Regions from separate parts of the Exiguobacterium sp. GL_137 genome, predicted to be linked through region 1. Evidence: predicted binding sites of a transcription regulator. Region 1 holds the regulator's gene; each other region holds the start of a gene.
The links. Region 1 encodes Rex, which represses fermentation and respiration genes when NADH is low (regulators of the CRP and FNR family bind a similar motif). Its sites were predicted from a motif close to TTGTGAAATATTTCACAA; they were not measured.
Positions count from the first base shown of each region.

Region 1 (5,862 bases):
CTCTTCGCGTTAATCGCGACTGAACTTGCTTTCTTCGAGCCGACCGTGAAGGAGATCGGGAACGTGCCTTTGTTGGCGTCAACCGCATCAACTGTTCCTTTTTTGAATATACCGTTGGCTTCCAGGAAATTTTGACCTTGGACGGCGAGATCCGATTGGACCGTTCCGGCAAGTTTATACGTCAACTTCTCATTGCTGTAGTTCTTCAGGTCTAACGTGAAGCTGAACTTGTCGCCGACTTGTTTCAAGGCGGCTTTTCCTTCACCCGACTTCGTTTCCGTAACGACGACCGGTGTTTTCATCGCCGCACGTAAGTCCATCAGTCCGGCACCTTCACGACGCGGAGAATAATAGTTACCGGTTTTTGCTTCCGCATTGTATTTTCCTTTATCGAGCTGCGGACGTGACGTGTTCATTAAAATCGTCTTCGCGAGTTTGACACGTGTCGCTCCACTGACCTTGAAGTCCTTGTCGATCCGCTGCATGACGAGTGCTGTTCCACCGGCGACGTGTGGTGCTGCCATCGATGTTCCGCTCATGACGCCATATTCGTTATCGTTGAGTGTTGAGTAGATTTTCCCGCCCGGTGCCGTGATTTCCGGCTTGAAGTCAAGGTTCGGCGTCACACCCCATGATGTGAAGTCAGACATTTCGCCTGCGACCGGGTTTGGTGTCGAGACTGCTTTTCCGTCAAACGTCACTGTCAATGCCTTGCCGTCTTTCGCTTTCGCTTCGAGTTCGTTTCCGTCGGCAATGCTTAACGAGACGAGCGGAATCGTAGGTTTATTAAGTGCCATGCTGACGTAATCACCATGATCGACACGTCCGCGGACGATGACACCGGCCGCGCCTTGTTTCTCGGCTTCCGCTTGAATCATGCCGTAGTTGAAGCTGCCGTTCCGGACGACGAAGACGACTTTATCCTTGACGTCTTTGCCGGCATAGTTCGGTTCACTGCCGTCACCAACATAGACGACATCCATCTTCTCTTTATCAAAGACCGCAATCGGATTCGGCGAGTCTTGTTTCTGATAAGCGAGGTAACCTGCGTCCTGCCCGTCGACCGTCAATGCCATTCCTTCGAGTGTCAGCTGTGTGTTTTCAACCGACGCGACTTGCAGCGATTCGCTGATTAAGCCCGGCGAGCCGACGACACCGACGTCTGGATTCGACGCGTACGGGTTTCCGGCGCCGCTTCCGGCGAATGCCGAGTTCCCGGCTGAAATTGCACATAAAATACCGTTGTTCATCGCATTGACGATTGCTTTTTGTTCCGGATCATCTTTTTGGACGAAGGATGCCGTTGAACCAAGACTCATGTTGATGACGTCTGCTCCTAGCGCAATCGCATCATCAATCGCTTTGATATAGATATCACTGAATGTCGACGGCATCCCTGGATCATTGCCGAAGACCTTCATCGCGAGGAGTTGTGTTTCCGGTGCAACCCCTTTGATTCCACCGTTCGTTTCATCGCCGTTGGCACCCACTGTACCGGCGACGTGCATCCCGTGCATCGAAGCGCCTGGCCCAAGATCACGGATTTCGCTGTCATGATCCGCATAGTTATAGCCGTACGGTACTTTTTCCGTGAAGTAGTTTCCTTTTAAACCTTTTGACGATTTAAAGCTTTCGACTTTTGACGACGTCAAATCGACTTTCGTCTCCGGACTGAGGACCATGTCCTTGTGCGTCGGATCGATTCCCGTATCGATGACGGCAACGATCGTTCCTTCCCCTTTATAGCCGTAGTCCTGCCATGTCTGCTTCGCATTGACCATGTCTTTACTATGTAACATGTTTGGTGTTGCGCCCTTTTCGACTTCCGGACGCGCATATTCGTGTGCGATATGTACGTTTTTGACCCCGCTTAATTTTTTCAGTTCCTTGATTTCACCATATTTGACTTCCCCGCTGAACCCGTTCAATACGGTCGTGAAGCTTTCTTTATACGAAACAGAAATGTCTTTTTGGGCAATTGCCGCTTTGACTTCCTTCTGTTTGTTGACGATTTGATTCTTAAGAATAATTTTTTCCGTGTTGCTTAACGTGCTGTAACGCTTATTTTGTGCCTGCGCGTGTTCAATCGCTGCTTTTTGATCGAGCTCGACGACAATCCGTACTTTTTCGTTTTGACTGTATGACTTTTCTTGACCCGCTTTTTTCAGTGAGAGTGCTTGTGGCTTTTGTACATCCACTTTTTGTGATGACACGTGTCCCTCAGCATGAACTAGGCTGGAAGATGTCATGAGGGCAGCCGCCATCAGAGCAATCTTCTTTTTCTTCATTCCTTTTCCTCTTTTCCAAAAATGTAATGTGGAGCAAAAACGTATTAAACGAAAATTCTGTATTTTTAGTTTAATTAACTTTCGCTTAATATACAATTTAAATTTGGTGCTTTTTAAAAATATTTGTTTGTTTATTACATCACAAAATGAATAAATCCTTATATTCCCTTATCTATTTCTTACAGGTGAATAAAAAAGGACAAAAAAAACCTTGGTTTCCCAAGGTTTCGGCAGGTAAAGCAATATGGAGACTATCGGGCTCGAACCGACGACCTTTTGGCTGCCAGCCAAACGCTCTCCCAGCTGAGCTAAGCCCCCGTGTGTTTCTATAATGAGTATACCCATTGCTGTTCATTTTTTCAATATAAAATTAGACCGCTTACAAAAAAATCTCCCTCACCTTACCGGCAAAGGAGAATCTTCCGTTATTTGTTCAATTCACGCATCATATCTGCCTGTCGTTCCAGTTCAGCCTGTTGCTCCAGGATCAGCACTTTTTTATACGTCCGTGCCGAGATGATGATACTGATTTCATAGAGGATGAACAAAGGAACAGAAATCATCAAATGCGACGTAATGTCGGGCGGTGAGATCAACGCCGCGATCACGAACAACGCAAAATACGCATACTTCCGATTCTTCCGCATGAAGAACGGCGTTACGAGTCCGAGCCGTGTCAAAAACATCGTCACGACCGGTAACTGGAACAACAGACCAAACGGAATCGTCAACCGGATCAGGAAACTGAAATAGTTCTCGACACCGATGACCTGTTCAATCCCAAGCTCTTGTCCGAGTTCCGTTGATACTTCAAGTAAAAACGGCAACAGCCAAAAATAAGAAAAGGAAACGCCCGCGAGGAATAAGAAAAACGTCACGGGAATGTACGTCAACGTCGCTTTTTGTTCTTGATCGTGCAGACCGGGACGGATGAACGCCCAAAGCTGGTACATCCAAAACGGGGACGCCAAGACGATTGCGATGATGAACGCAAGATTCAGATATAACATCAACGGATCAACGACGTTAAACGCATTTAAACCGATTCCGAGTTCCTTGAGGTCGGCCTGTAAAAAACGGACGAGCGGCCGGACGAGCGGAAAGGCTGCGATAAACATGACTACCACGATGATGAGCGACCAGATGATCCGCTTACGCAGTTCATCTAAGTGCGATGTCACACTCTGTTCTTGATCGATCGCCATGATTCACTCACTTCTCTTTCGTTTCGTCCTTTTTGTCTTTATCATCTTCCATGATGCCGTTTGTCGCACTCTTGAATTCTTTTAACGTTTGACCGGCGGCGCGGCCGAGTTCCGGTAATTTCTTCGGTCCGAAGATGATGAGGGCGACGACACCAATCAAGGCGATGCTCCCCGGGCCGATACCAAGTGTCAACGGGATTAAGTTTTCCATTATGATTTCACTCCTTCAGCTGATTGCGAATAATGCTTCATGAAATAGACGAGCGACTGCAGCTCGATTGACAGATCGATGTGATGCACCCGGACGTGGGCCGGGACATTCAACCGGGCCGGTGTAAAGTTCAGAATGCCGGTCACACCGTACTCAACTAACTCATCCGCTACTGACTGCGCGAACTGCGACGGTACCGTCAAGATGGCGACATCGACATGGTTCGCTTTGATTTGTTCTTTCATATCCGAGACGTGATAAATCGGAACGTCCTGCGTCGTTGTTCCGACCTTGTCTTCATCGGCGTCAAACGCGATGACGATACGAGTACTATTATTCTTTAAAAAGTTATAATTTGCAAACGCTGTTCCGAGATGTCCGACCCCGATTAAGGCGACATTCGTGACCTCGTCTTGGTTGAGTGTCTTTCGGAAAAATGTTAACAAATGTTGAACGTTATAACCGTACCCTTTTTTCCCTAACGCCCCAAAGTAGGAAAAGTCACGACGGATCGTCGCAGAGTCGACTTTGACCGCTTCGCTGAGCTCTGCTGACGAGACGCGCAGCTTGCCGGAGTTATAGAGACTTTGGATAAAACGATAATATAACGGCAGTCGTTTCGCCGTTGCTTGTGGTATTTTTGTGTCTGGCCCATTCATACTGCAGTTCCCCCTTCGGCCACGTTCTGACGTGGCACCCAAATCAATGCAAAGAATTCTACTCTCCTTGATTGTAAACCACTTCACATAGAGTAACAAATATTATATTCGGCAGGATTTTTCGTGATAGACTAAAGGGTGGAAGGATGGATGGATATGATTCTCTTACAAGTAAACCAACTCTCAAAATCATTCGGCGTAGAGCCGATTTTAGACAATATTAAACTCGAAGTACAGGAACGGGACCGGATTGCCCTCGTCGGACGAAACGGTGCCGGAAAATCGACACTTTTAAAAATCATCGCCGGGGAGCTGTCACATGACTCGGGGGAGATCATGAAAAGCAAGGAAGTCCGGATTGGTTATCTCGCGCAGGACAGCGGACTCGAGTCGAACGAATCGATTTGGAACGAGATGCTGACCGTCTTTGAGCATCTGCAGGATCAGGAACGGGCGCTTCGTCGGATGGAAATCGAAATGGGCATGGAGCACATTTTAAATGATCCGACTGCCTATGACCGTCTCCTGAAAACGTACGATCAAGCGCAACACGACTTCTCGGAAGCCGGCGGCTATCAGTTCGAAGCCAACATCCGCTCTGTCTTACACGGGATGCGTTTTTATCCGGACGATTATTCCCGCCGGATTCAGACGCTTTCCGGTGGACAGCGGACCCGGCTTGCCCTGGCGAAGATGTTACTCCAGGCACCGGAACTGTTGATTCTCGATGAGCCGACCAATCACCTCGACATCGATACGTTGTCCTGGCTCGAAAGCTACCTGTCCGGTTACCGTGGTGCTGTCCTGATCGTTTCCCATGACCGCTATTTCCTCGATCAAGTCGTCAACGTCGTCTATGAATTGTCCCGGAACGTGTCGCGGAAATTCACAGGCAACTATACGAAGTATCTCGAACAAAAAGCGGCACTGTACGAACAGGAAATGAAACAGTTCGAACAGCAGCAGGAAGACATCGCGAAGATGCAGGACTTCATCCAGCGTAACATCGCCCGTGCGACGACGACGAAACGGGCGCAAAGTGTCCGCAAGCGTCTCGAAAAAGTCGACCGGATCGACCGTCCGGACGGTGACGAACGCAGTACGGTTCTGTCATTCCCGATTGAAAAGCAGAGCGGCAATGATGTGCTGCAGGTCAATCAACTCGCTGTCGGCTACGAAGAAGCCGTCTCGAAAAACATTACGTTCCGGCTGCAACGTGCGGAATCACTGGCGCTTGTCGGACCAAACGGAATCGGCAAGTCGACGTTACTGAAAGTGCTTGTCGGCCGTCTGAAACCGCTGTTCGGTGACTATCGTTTCGGTACTGGCGTCTCGATTGGCTACTACGATCAGGAGCAGGCGGAACTGAACGACCGCAATCGGGTCATTGATGAAATTTGGAACGAATGGCCGTTGATGCGCGAACAGGAAGTCCGGTCCGTTCTCGGGCAGTTCCTGTTCAGCGGCGATGATGTCTTCAAGCTCGTCCATGAATTGTC
Region 1 covers NZ_CM174406.1:2,765,446-2,771,307, forward strand. The annotation lists gene AC3IRK_RS14330 (S8 family serine peptidase) at 1-2,288, opposite strand, end outside; tRNA gene AC3IRK_RS14335 (tRNA-Ala) at 2,534-2,606, opposite strand; gene tatC (twin-arginine translocase subunit TatC) at 2,714-3,493, opposite strand; gene AC3IRK_RS14345 (twin-arginine translocase TatA/TatE family subunit) at 3,501-3,704, opposite strand; gene AC3IRK_RS14350 (redox-sensing transcriptional repressor Rex) at 3,704-4,363, opposite strand; gene AC3IRK_RS14355 (ABC-F family ATP-binding cassette domain-containing protein) at 4,520-5,862, shown strand, end outside.

Region 2 (5,862 bases), 110 kb from region 1:
GCGCTATGTGCTTGAGCGCGGTTCAGTTTCGACGCCGAAACCATGTTCATCGCTTTCGTGATCTGTTTGGTACTTTTCGTCGAGTTGATCCGCATTTGTATCTCGCGCAACGATGCCATTTCGATTCACCACCTTGTTAGTATCAAGAGTGTTCCGCCGAGTCTAAGAGAAATCCCTTAGACAGTCGGTTGGAACGTTTTCTTAAATTCTGAGATTGCAGTAACGATTTCTTCGTCAGCTGGAAGGTTACCTGTTTTACGGATCTCGTCGCAAAGTTGTTTGCGGTTTTGATCGAGCCAGAGGTTGAGTTCCTTTTCAAAACGACGAATATCTGAAACGGCAACATCATCAAGGTGACCACGAGTCAAGGCATAGATGATGATGACTTGCTTATCGACAGTCAACGGTTGGTTAAGGTCCTGTTTCAGAACCTCTACTGTCCGCTCACCACGGTTAAGCTTCGATTGTGTCGCTTTATCAAGGTCAGATCCGAACTGTGAAAAGGCTTCGAGCTCACGGTAAGAAGCGAGGTCAAGACGGAGCGTACCCGCTACCTTCTTCATCGCTTTCACTTGAGCCGAACCACCTACACGCGATACCGAGAGACCCGGGTTGATCGCTGGACGGACACCTGAGAAGAAGAGATCCGATTGAAGGAAGATTTGACCATCCGTGATCGAGATAACATTTGTCGGGATGTAAGCCGAGATATCCGACGCTTGTGTCTCGATGAATGGAAGAGCTGTTAAGCTACCTGCACCAAGTCCGTCGTTCAATTTCGCTGCACGCTCAAGGAGACGTGAGTGAAGGTAGAAGACATCACCCGGGTAGGCTTCGCGGCCTGGTGGACGCTTCAGAAGAAGCGAAAGCTCACGGTATGCCGCTGCTTGTTTTGAAAGATCATCATAGATGACAAGAACGTGCTTGCCGAGATCCATGAAGTGTTCACCCATCGCTACACCAGCGAATGGTGCGAGGTAAAGAAGTGGCGCCGGCTGTGAAGCTGCTGCCGAAACGACGATTGTGTAATCAAGTGCACCGTTTTTACGGAGTGTTTCAACAACACCACGGACTGTTGATTCTTTTTGTCCGATTGCGACGTAGATACAGATCATGTTTTCTTCTTTTTGGTTGATGATCGTATCGATGGCGATTGACGTTTTACCGGTCTGACGGTCACCGATGATCAACTCACGTTGTCCACGACCGATTGGAACGAGGGCATCGATTGCCTTGATTCCCGTCTGAAGTGGTTCGTGAACCGATTTACGTGCCATAACACCAGAAGCTTTACGCTCGATCGGGTTATAGTGTTCTGTTTCGATTGGACCAAGACCATCGATTGGCATACCAAGCGGGTTGACGACACGTCCGAGGAGTGCGTCTCCTGTTGGTACTTCCATGATGCGGCCCGTACGGCGAACAGAGTCGCCTTCTTTGATTTCAAGGTAGTCACCAAGAATGATGATACCGACGTTGCCTTCTTCTAAGTTTTGCGCCAAGCCCATTGTGCCGTTAGCGAATTCTACGAGCTCTCCCGACATGACGTTGTCGAGTCCGTGTGCACGAGCGATACCATCACCGATTTGGATGACTGTACCTGTCTCGTTCACTTCCATCGTAGAACCGTACTGCGCGATACGCGCTTTAAGCAGGGCGCTGATTTCTTCAGCTCTAATGCTCATGCGTTTCACCCCTATTTTCTTACGCTTTTAACAGCTCACGCTCAAGTCGCGTTAGTTTCGTTTCGATCGTGCCATCATATGTCGTGTAACCGATTTGAACACGAAGTCCGCCGATTACGTTCGTATCAACAACATTTTCTACTTCAAGCGTTTTTCCTGATTTTTGGCCAAACGTTTCCTTCACGTTCGTGAGTTCTTCGTCCGACAGTTTGTATGCACTTGTCACGATTGCTGTTGCAACGTTACGGTGCTCATTCAACAACGCGATGAAATGCTCCGGCAATGACAATACTTCCGGTGCCCGGTCGTTTTCGACCATGACGAGGATCGTATTTAAGACAATCGTATTGAAGCCTGTGAAGCTCGTATGAAGGACTTGCTTCAGCTCTTCTGCAGAAATCGACGGGTTTCCTAAAACCGATGCGAGCTCTGGTGTTGCGTGGAGCACTTCGCCGAGCGTTCGCACATCAGCTTCTGCTTGTTCGAGCACATGGTGCTCAAGTGCAAGATCGAAGAGCGCTTTTGCGTAGCGTCCCGCTACGTGGTCACGCATTAGTTCGTGCCCTTAGTGTCAGCGAGGAATTGGTCGACGAGTGCACGTTGTGCCGCTTCGTCTGTCGCAAGCTGTGTTTTCATGACGTGGCGTGCTGCAGCGATTGCTTGAAGAGCAACATCGTTCTTCAAAGCAGCTTGTGCTTCAGCGCGTTCACGTTCGATTGCACGGCGAGCTTCTTCCTTGCTCAATTCTGTTTCGACACGTGCCTGCTCCATCGCACGTGCTTGTTCTGCCTCAGCTTGACGGCGTGATGCTTCTAACAGGTCACGTGCTTCCGTACGTGCCTTGTTGAGTTCTGCTTGTTGTTGTTCTACGTAGACTTCAGCGTCTTTCCGGCTTTTTTCAGCCGAATTGATCTCGCTAGCCACATGCTCTTCCCGCGCTTTCATCATGTTGACGAGCGGGCCCCATGCGAATTTCTTCAAGAGGATGAGGAGCAAGAGGAAAACGACGATCGTGACGATCATGTTAGCAAGTAAGAGGTGACTACTTTCGCCGCCTGCTTCTGCCGCAAGATACGTGAGATTCATTCGATTACACTCCCCTCGTGGTTGGTCCTACTTCTAATATCTACATAAGGGAGCCGCAGCCCCCATGACGGTTCACTCTAGTGGAACGAATAACGCCCTATGTAGCTCAGTTCTTGGTACGTAAAATTAAATACGGATTAAGAGTTGAGGAGAAGGAAACCGACCGCTACACCGATGATTGGAAGTGCCTCAACGAGACCGATACCGATGAACATTGTTTGACGAAGTTCGTTTTTGAGTTCTGGCTGACGTGCTTGTCCTAATACTGTACCGTTTACGATAAGACCGTTACCGATACCTGCGCCGAGTGCGCCGAGTCCGATGATGATCGCTGTTGCAATAAGTTCCATTATGAATTGCCTCCCTAGATTGTGTTCGAAATTTGGTCGTGCGATTATCGGAAAAGCAGATGCTTTACCTTCGAATTAATGGTCGTGCGCTGCCTTATGCCCGATGTAAACCATCGTTAAGATAAGGAAGATATACGCTTGGATTGCTCCGATGAAGAGTGAGAATCCTTGCCAGATCAACATTGGGATCGCTGACAGGATGACACCGACTGGTCCGAGGAATTGGAAATCGTTCGTTCCAGAGATGATACCGATCGAGAGAATGATACCAATCATGATCTCACCCGCGAAGATGTTACCGTAAAGACGAAGACCAAGTGTCAACGTGTTTGCGAATTCTTCGATGATGGTAATAATAAACATCGGCGTCATAAACGTTTTCGCATACGAGCCGAAGCCGCGCATTTTCACACCGTAATAATGGCTCATGACCACTACCATAGATGAAAGTGCAAGTGTCACATACGGATCTGCAGTTGGTGAGTTGAACCAAATGTAGTGACCCGTCACAACGTTAAAGGGAAGACCCATTAAGTTGGACACGATGATGAACAGGAACAGTGTCATTCCGAAAGTTAGGAAGCGACCCCCTGTTTTCCAGTCCATCGTGCTGCTGATGATTCCGCGAACGAACTCGAGGAACATCTCCATCACGTTTTGAGCACCGGTCGGCTTCATCACAAGACGTCGCGTACCGGCCACGGCAATCAGGAAAACGAGAGCAGCTGCAATCAGCACTGTGATCAAGTTTGTCCAGCTACCGTACAGAACGAAGTCGCCCCAGAGTGGGATTTCGTAAAGTGGCATTTCGTGGTTCATTTGATTATTCACCTCTTTTCCCGCTTAAGTTCGTGAGTAAAATACTCACAAAATTGTATGACGTGGCCGGCGAGAAGGCCTATTACCACCGCAGTTAATGACAATTCGGCTTCATACTTCAAGCCGATCATCACACAGAGTACCGCGACCGCCATGCGTGATACGGTCCCTCGAGACATCGGCTTGCGCCCACGCTCGATTACACGATACATTCGATCGACGCTTAATCGTTGCAGCGTCAAGATCATGAAGCTACCTGCCCCACCCAGCGCCAGTCCATAAATCACCGGATCACTCGGATAACCGACAAGTAACAGAACGGCAAGGATTCCATAGTAGAGTCCAAACCATCGTAAGTACGCACGATACAACGCATCTTGAAGGATGATATTCATGTCTTGTCTCCTAACAAGTGCCTGATCATTGCGATCATGCAGAGAATTCCGATGAAAATCCCGATGAACACTGCAAACGTCGCGCCCATCTTTTGCCACCAGTCCTGCTGTTCCCCATAGTTCCCAACAAGAAAGCCGATGACGATCGGTGCGGCTAGTGCCGTCGAAATTTGCGAGGCCATGACCATACTCGTCGCGAGCCCTTTTTGGCGCACTAGAGACGACCCCCTTTTCCCAGTTGTGAGTTCTTTTTCTTTCCCACAATTTGCGGATTTTCATACTAGTCAAGAATACAATGAGAACCATTTCATAGTCAAATGAATTCACAATTAAAATGGACCGTCGAAACCATTGTATATCAACAATTGATAAGGTTTTCACAGAGGTCTCCCCCGGCACTCTTTTCACGAAGATGTGAAGAAAATATGTAGTACTATCAACGTTTATCGAGATGGTTCACTAGGTGAACAAAACCATTGAACAGTAACGTTATATCGTCTTTCGTAATGAGAAACAAGTCGTCTAAATTTGATTTGTGTCGATTTTGTGAAAAAACATTTTTTCTTCACAATTGTAAACGCTTCCGTTTCGGAACACGAAAACCCCTCTGACATCTGTTTGTAACAAAGCCCGCAGACGATTTCCAATTCGTTTCGTGTGTGCCTTGTCACAGCTTAAAAATTCACGGATGATTTGCTGCTTTCAAGGTCATGGTGCAACTGTTTTTTTACAAAAATCATATATTTAGTTCTTCCATTTGAGTGGAGCCACTGCTCGTTTACTCGTTGATTGTGATTTGAAAATGATTGTCTACATATGGTAAAAAGAAGTGACATGAACAAATCAAAAGGATGTGAAGAGAATGGAAACCGAACGCTTTCGAGTTCAGTGCGGGGACTGCTTCGGATTGTGTTGTACGGCACTCGCTTTTTCCGCCTCAAGCGATTTTGGTCACAACAAACCGGAAGCGACACCATGCCGGAATTTAGATGCTGATTACTGTTGCGGGATTCATGACCGTTTGCGCCCGAGCGGGTATAAAGGATGTACCGTTTATGACTGCTTTGGTGCCGGACAACAGATTTCGCAAGTGACATTTTCCGGCGTGTACGATGAGACGACAAAACCGGTCATGTACGCCCTGTATCCGAAGATGGTCCATCTGCAGGAAATGATGTGGTACCTGACAGACGGCATCCGGCCAGCCACCCGCTCGATTCATCATCTGCTAGAAAATAAGCTGGCTGAACTGGATGCAATGACCGGTTCTTCTCCAGACGAGCTTGCGGCACTCGATCTCGATCAGGTACGGGCAACATTGCTACCGCTCCTTGCAAAAATCGAAGGACTGGTTCAAACACCGTTTTCAGGGACGAGCAGACGCCCACTTCCCCGCGACTGGATTGGGAAAAATCTTTCAGGACAGGACTTTTCCGGCATAAGTGTCCGCGGACAGTTTTTGCTCGCGACGAACTTATCGAACAGCAGGTTGCGTGGCGTCAACTTCCTCGGTGCCGACCTGCGTGA
Region 2 covers NZ_CM174406.1:2,658,909-2,664,770, forward strand. The annotation lists gene atpG (ATP synthase F1 subunit gamma) at 1-119, opposite strand, end outside; gene atpA (F0F1 ATP synthase subunit alpha) at 177-1,685, opposite strand; gene AC3IRK_RS13800 (F0F1 ATP synthase subunit delta) at 1,705-2,238, opposite strand; gene atpF (F0F1 ATP synthase subunit B) at 2,238-2,771, opposite strand; gene atpE (F0F1 ATP synthase subunit C) at 2,909-3,121, opposite strand; gene atpB (F0F1 ATP synthase subunit A) at 3,197-3,940, opposite strand; gene AC3IRK_RS13820 (ATP synthase subunit I) at 3,949-4,335, opposite strand; gene AC3IRK_RS13825 (AtpZ/AtpI family protein) at 4,332-4,550, opposite strand; gene AC3IRK_RS13830 (pentapeptide repeat-containing protein) at 5,198-5,862, shown strand, end outside.
Region 2: the regulator Rex is predicted to act here: its motif matches at 4,631-4,648, upstream of AC3IRK_RS13825 (AtpZ/AtpI family protein).

Region 3 (5,862 bases), 830 kb from region 1:
TTTATGAAAAAGGACTGAGACATGATGACTGAGCAATTGTTAGCTGGATTATATGAAGGTATTGCAAAAGAAGCTGTTTTAATTAATGAACCCTTAAAAAACCATACGTATACGAAGATGGGTGGATTGGCAGATCTTTTCCTCATCCCGTCGACATACGAAGAAACTGCCTTCGCCGTCCGGTATGCGTACGAAAATGATCTCCCGTTGACGATGCTCGGAAACGGCTCGAATCTCGTCGTCCGTGACGGGGGTATCCGTGGGATCGTTTTATCTTTTGAAAAGTTAACGGATATTTCGGTTGAAGGTCACGAACTGATTGCTCAAAGCGGTGCTGCGATTATTCAGGCTTCACGTATCGCCTACGACCATGCTTTAAGCGGGCTTGAATTCGCCTGCGGTATTCCCGGAACGATTGGCGGAGCCCTGATCATGAATGCCGGAGCATATGGCGGAGAAGTAAAAGACTGTCTCCACAGCGCAACCGTCTTGACACGTAAAGGCGAGTTATTGAATATCTCACAGGAAGAGCTTGAGCTCGGATACCGGACGAGCTGTTTTTCGAAAAAAGAGTACATCATTTTAGAAGGACGTTTTTCACTAACAGAAGGCGATCCTGCCCTGATCAAAGAAATGATGGATGATTTGACACATAAACGTGAGACAAAACAACCACTTGAATACCCTTCTTGCGGGAGTGTCTTTAAACGACCGGAAGGATATTTCGCTGGTAAATTAATTCAGGATAGCGGATTACAGGGTGCACGCATCGGTGGTGCAGAAGTTTCTCAAAAACATGCCGGTTTCATCGTCAACATCCAAGACGCGACAGCGACTGACTACATTTCGCTTATTCGCCACGTGCAGGAAACCGTTCAAGAAAAGTTCGGCATCTTACTTGAACCTGAAGTGAAAATCATCGGAGAAGAAGCTTAATTCTTTTCAAGCACATCAGATCAAAAAAGGGAGCCAACCGACATGTTCATCATGTCCGGTGGCTCCCTTTTTTCTTTCCAATACGCAAAAACCTTTATCAGATTGCCCAGTTTCCGTCACGCATCAGTGGTTCGCGTGTACCATCAGACAATTCGCCGTCAATTGACATCTGACCTGAACCAATCATGAAATCGACGTGTGTCATTGAATCGTTCGCACCTTGTGCGGCTAATTCTTCGTTCGACAAACCTGGTCCATTTTCAAGGCAAGTGGAATAGGCGCGACCAATCGCCAAGTGACATGAAGCATTCTCGTCAAACAACGTATTGTAGAACAAAATACCGGAATCTGAAATCGGTGAGTGATGAGGCACGAGGGCCACTTCTCCGAGATAACGGGCACCTTCATCCAATGAGATGAGTTCGTCAAGCGCTGCTTGTCCCTGTTTCGCTTCAGCTTTAACGATTTTTCCGTCTTCGAACCATAACGTGAATTCATCAATCAGGTTCCCGCTGTAGCTGAGTGGTTTTGTGCTTGACACATGACCGTTGACGCCCGTTTTCTTCGGTAACGTGAAGACTTCTTCCGTCGGCAGGTTGGCGATGAAGTCGACGCCATCCGCATTCGGTCCACCTCCACCGAGCCAGACGTGACGCTCCGGCAATTCAATCGTCAGTTCTGTACCTGGTGCTGAATAATGCAACTTATTGTATTTCTTTTCTGTCAGGAAGGTAGCTTTCGTCCGCAAGTTGGCATCATGTTGCTCCCAAGATACGACCGGATTGTCCTGGTCGACACGTGTCGCTTTCAAGATTGCATCCCATAGGTCTTCTACAGCGTTTTCTGAGTCTGGGAATACCTTTGCCGCCCAGGCATCTGACGGCGCTGCAATGACGCACCAACTGACGTTATCGCTCATGACGAACTTGCGCCAATTTGCCAACGCAACACCAGCGGCTTTGTTCGCTCGTGCAATTCGACTTGATTCCACACCGTTCAATAAATCCGGATCTTCACTGACAACGGACAAGAAGGCTGTTTTTTCCTCTGCCAATTGATCAAAACGGGCTTTTAACCATTCCGGGAATGCATCAAATGAATCTTCCGGTGCATCAAAATAACGGATTTTCGTCATTTCGTCATCTGACCATTGAACGTAGACATTTGAAGCTCCCACTTCATAAGCAACACGCGTGATTTCACGGACTAACGGTGCATTTTCAATCCCCGCCCGAATTTCGAGCTGTTGACCGGCTTGCAGGTTGATTCCTGTACGTACGGCAAGTGCAGCATACTTTTTTAATTGTTCTTGAGTCGGCATTATGTAATCCCCTTTCAACTATTACTCTTATTTTCACGAAATAGTTGCAATTTTGCAAGAAATAAGGCGAAACTAGAGATACAGAAGGAGTGTTGATGATGGAATTTACACCAGGAGATTTTAAATCCGCTTATACCTATTTCCACCGACAAGCATTAACAGCTGTCGGAAATGCGAAAGCACAAGAAGACTTATTAATCCAAGGAGAACTCGGATTAGCCCGGTTGACGACAGACCTTGCCTCTGAGGACGGCTCGGATGTCGAACGCGAAGCAGAACTTGTTCTTTACTTCCAACTCAAACAGTTGCTCGACATGTTACGCGCTTTGTACAACAAACGTTTCGAGATGCAACCGGAACAGGAGCAACTTTTATTGACCGCTGTTCTTTACTTCACGTCCCCGGTCGATGCTTTACCTGACGAAAATATTTTAGGACTGTTTGATGATGCCCAAATCGTCGAGGCTATTTATGAAGAACTGGCCGCAGATGTTGATCGTTTTCAACACCTTGAATGACAACAGGCACTAATGGCAAACATCAAAAAAAGAAGGATCCGATTTTTTCATCGGATCCTTCTTTTTTGCTCTTCAACGCATAGAACTTACCATTTTACGCTTTTTGTTTTGAAGCGATATTGATTGTTGCGGCCTGTTCGTTCGATTGATCTACTTCAAGCTTCGATTTATTGAGCCATGTGTAAACCATTCCCATGAACAGTGCTCCACCGATAATGTTTCCCAACAACGCCGGAACCAGGTTATGAACCGCGCCGGCAAAGGAAATCGCTTCCGGATGCGGGACGACTAAAGCAAGTGAGAACAATGCCATGTTGGCAATGACATGGTCAAAGCCGGATGCAAAGAATACAGCGACCAAAATCATCATCATCATGATTTGTGCGAGTTCATTTTTCATGTTTTTCGGAATGAAAATCGCTAGACAGACCATCCAGTTACAGAAAATGGCTCGTGTAAAGATCTCCCATGTCGTATGATGAATTTTCGTCTCGGAAACAGCAAACAACCAGTTCTCCATTCCAAGTTCCTGAATAATCCCTGTTTGTGAGAAAAGTAAAGCGAAAGCGAGTCCACCGAGACCGTTTCCGATGAAACATAATGTCCATACTTTAAACGTATCCATTTTCGAAGTGAAACCACGCATTGTCGACGTCGTGAAATACATCGTATTTCCGGTAAATAATTCTGCTCCCCCGTACACGATCAAGACAAGCGCGACACCAAACGTTAACCCACCGACCAGTGTCGTAACCGGTGATTCATTTAAATATAAACCGTTGATTGCTTTAAGTGTAAATATGATGGCAAAACCAATGAATACTCCTGCTAACATCGCTCGAACCAAATATTCGAGCGGACGCATCCGTAGCATTTGCGTCGATTTGACAGCTTTTTTCCGTAATCCTTCTAATGCTTCTACTTCATTCATTGTAGAAACCCCGCTTTCTTTTGTTCAACACTTCACAATGTCTGTTCATTTATTATCATACTTCCATCTTATAAGATGTTCAAGTCATGAATAGACACTATTTAGCGTTTTATTAAAAGAAAAGGATGTAACCGATACCATTGTGTCAAGTTTGTGAAAAGTGCTTTTTCTTGGTGAATACAACTACTTTCCAGGAAGGATCCGCAACGATTCTTGGAACTTTTCAAAGAATACCGCCCGCCTGGAATCTACGAGTACATAGTCCTCGACAACGACACGATTAAACCGGTTTGCGGAAGAACTGGCACGTTCAATATCCCGGGGTGTATAGTCTTCAATACGTAGTCTGTCCATATCAAACGTGACATCAGAAAATGAGTCCCGATAATGAATTTGAAGTTCGGATAAATCAGATACACTCAAAAAAAGTGCTAACGTATGATGCATGATCAACTTGGATAAACGACTTTCCAAAAATGAGGCCTTGCCGGATTCGATCATCTTCCCGCTGCTTCCTGTCCAGTCCGCCTGTTCTTTTTCGGTAGGTTTGTATGTCAGCTTGACTGCCGTACCATCCACTGTTACACCGGTCAGCACTTCGGAAAACGGCAACTGCTTGACCAATTCTTCAATCGCAGCGGTATTGGACACTGATGTCCCGACATGACGTGCAATGACATGACCATCTTTAAAACTTTCTTCTTCCGGTGGCTGCTGCTGATTCCAGACGACCCACGAACCTGCCGACAGCCCGATCCCGATACACAGAATGAACAGTATGATTTTTTTCAAAAAAATGCTCTCCTTTCTTAAAACCAGCTGATCTTATTGTTCTTTTTTCAAATCAGGGGTTGAATTAATCTTCATATCAGCGTACTCTTGCAGGCAGATACTTTATGGAGGAGGAGCATGAGATTTCTCATCACTTACAATGAAAACTAAACAGCCTGCAAAGAAAAAACGTACAGAGAAAATCGGTTTTCTCTTGATTGGGACATTGCTGTACTCGTTGTACATCAGTCTTCTCTTGTCGCCAAACGATATCGGATCCGGCGGAATCATGGGAATCACACTTATTGTTCAGGAATTATTCCACACGCCAATTGGTTTGACACAACTTGTCTTAAACATTCCACTTTTTTTACTTGGATTTCGTTTTTTGAGAAAACGTTTTATGTTTTTATCCGGTCTCATCGTCCTGGCTTCATCATTTTTAATTGATTGGATTCCGACGCAAATCGTTCCGGAATCCTTAAATGATCCACTGGTTGCTTCCATCTTTGCCGGCCTCGTCTCTGGTTTAGCGATGGCTTTAATTTTCTTTGGCGGCGCCTCGACAGGCGGACTCGACATCCTCGGAAAATTCTTTTATGCCCGCTTTCACAATTGGCCGCTTCCCCGTATTTTTTTAATGCAGGATTTAGTCATCTATGTACTCGTCTGGTTCGTATTTGATTTGAAGCATGTCATGTATGCGTTAATCATGAGTTTCGTTCGGGCGAAAGCACTTCAGACGGTGTATAGTTTTTACTCCGCTTCTAAACAATGTATCATCATTTGTGAAAAAGCCGATGAAATCAATGAAGTAATCACAAAAGAACTCGGACGTGGCGTAACAATTCTTGATGCACGTGGCGGTTATTCGAAACGGACGAAAAAGATGGTCTATGTCGTCGTCCAGAATAATGAAATTCTCAAACTCCAGGAAATTGTGTCCTCTGTCGAATCAAACGCTTTTGTTACGTTTTCTGAAATTCATACGGTCTTCGGGAACTATAAAGAACACTCCTATTCTTTTTAATCGTCTAACATTCTGTAGCCGCTACACTCGTTGTAGCGGTTTTTTGTGTATAATACGCAAAATCAAAGAAAATGTTCCATATTTTTTTGAATAATCCTTCACTTTTTGGGAAATAGTGGTTAAGCTAATGACATTAAGTTTTGTAGAAAAAGGATGGATTGTATGAATCAACTATGGCGGCACTGTATCATCCTCATCCTGATTGTCAGTCTGTTTGCCTCGATTCCCCTTTTGTATGCCTTAAGCGGATATCGTACAATTTCTAATTTGACGGAAGAGATGCATACACAAGATATTCTAATGATTAAACAAGTCGACCAATTGATCGAACATAATCGCGATCGGGCAAATGCCG
Region 3 covers NZ_CM174406.1:562,213-568,074, reverse strand. The annotation lists gene murB (UDP-N-acetylmuramate dehydrogenase) at 22-936, shown strand; gene AC3IRK_RS02980 (aminopeptidase) at 1,034-2,257, opposite strand; gene AC3IRK_RS02975 (DUF1232 domain-containing protein) at 2,353-2,775, shown strand; gene AC3IRK_RS02970 (formate/nitrite transporter family protein) at 2,870-3,706, opposite strand; gene AC3IRK_RS02965 (hypothetical protein) at 3,890-4,498, opposite strand; gene AC3IRK_RS02960 (YitT family protein) at 4,638-5,507, shown strand; gene AC3IRK_RS02955 (CHASE3 domain-containing protein) at 5,670-5,862, shown strand, end outside.
Region 3: the regulator Rex is predicted to act here: its motif matches at 3,727-3,744, upstream of AC3IRK_RS02970 (formate/nitrite transporter family protein).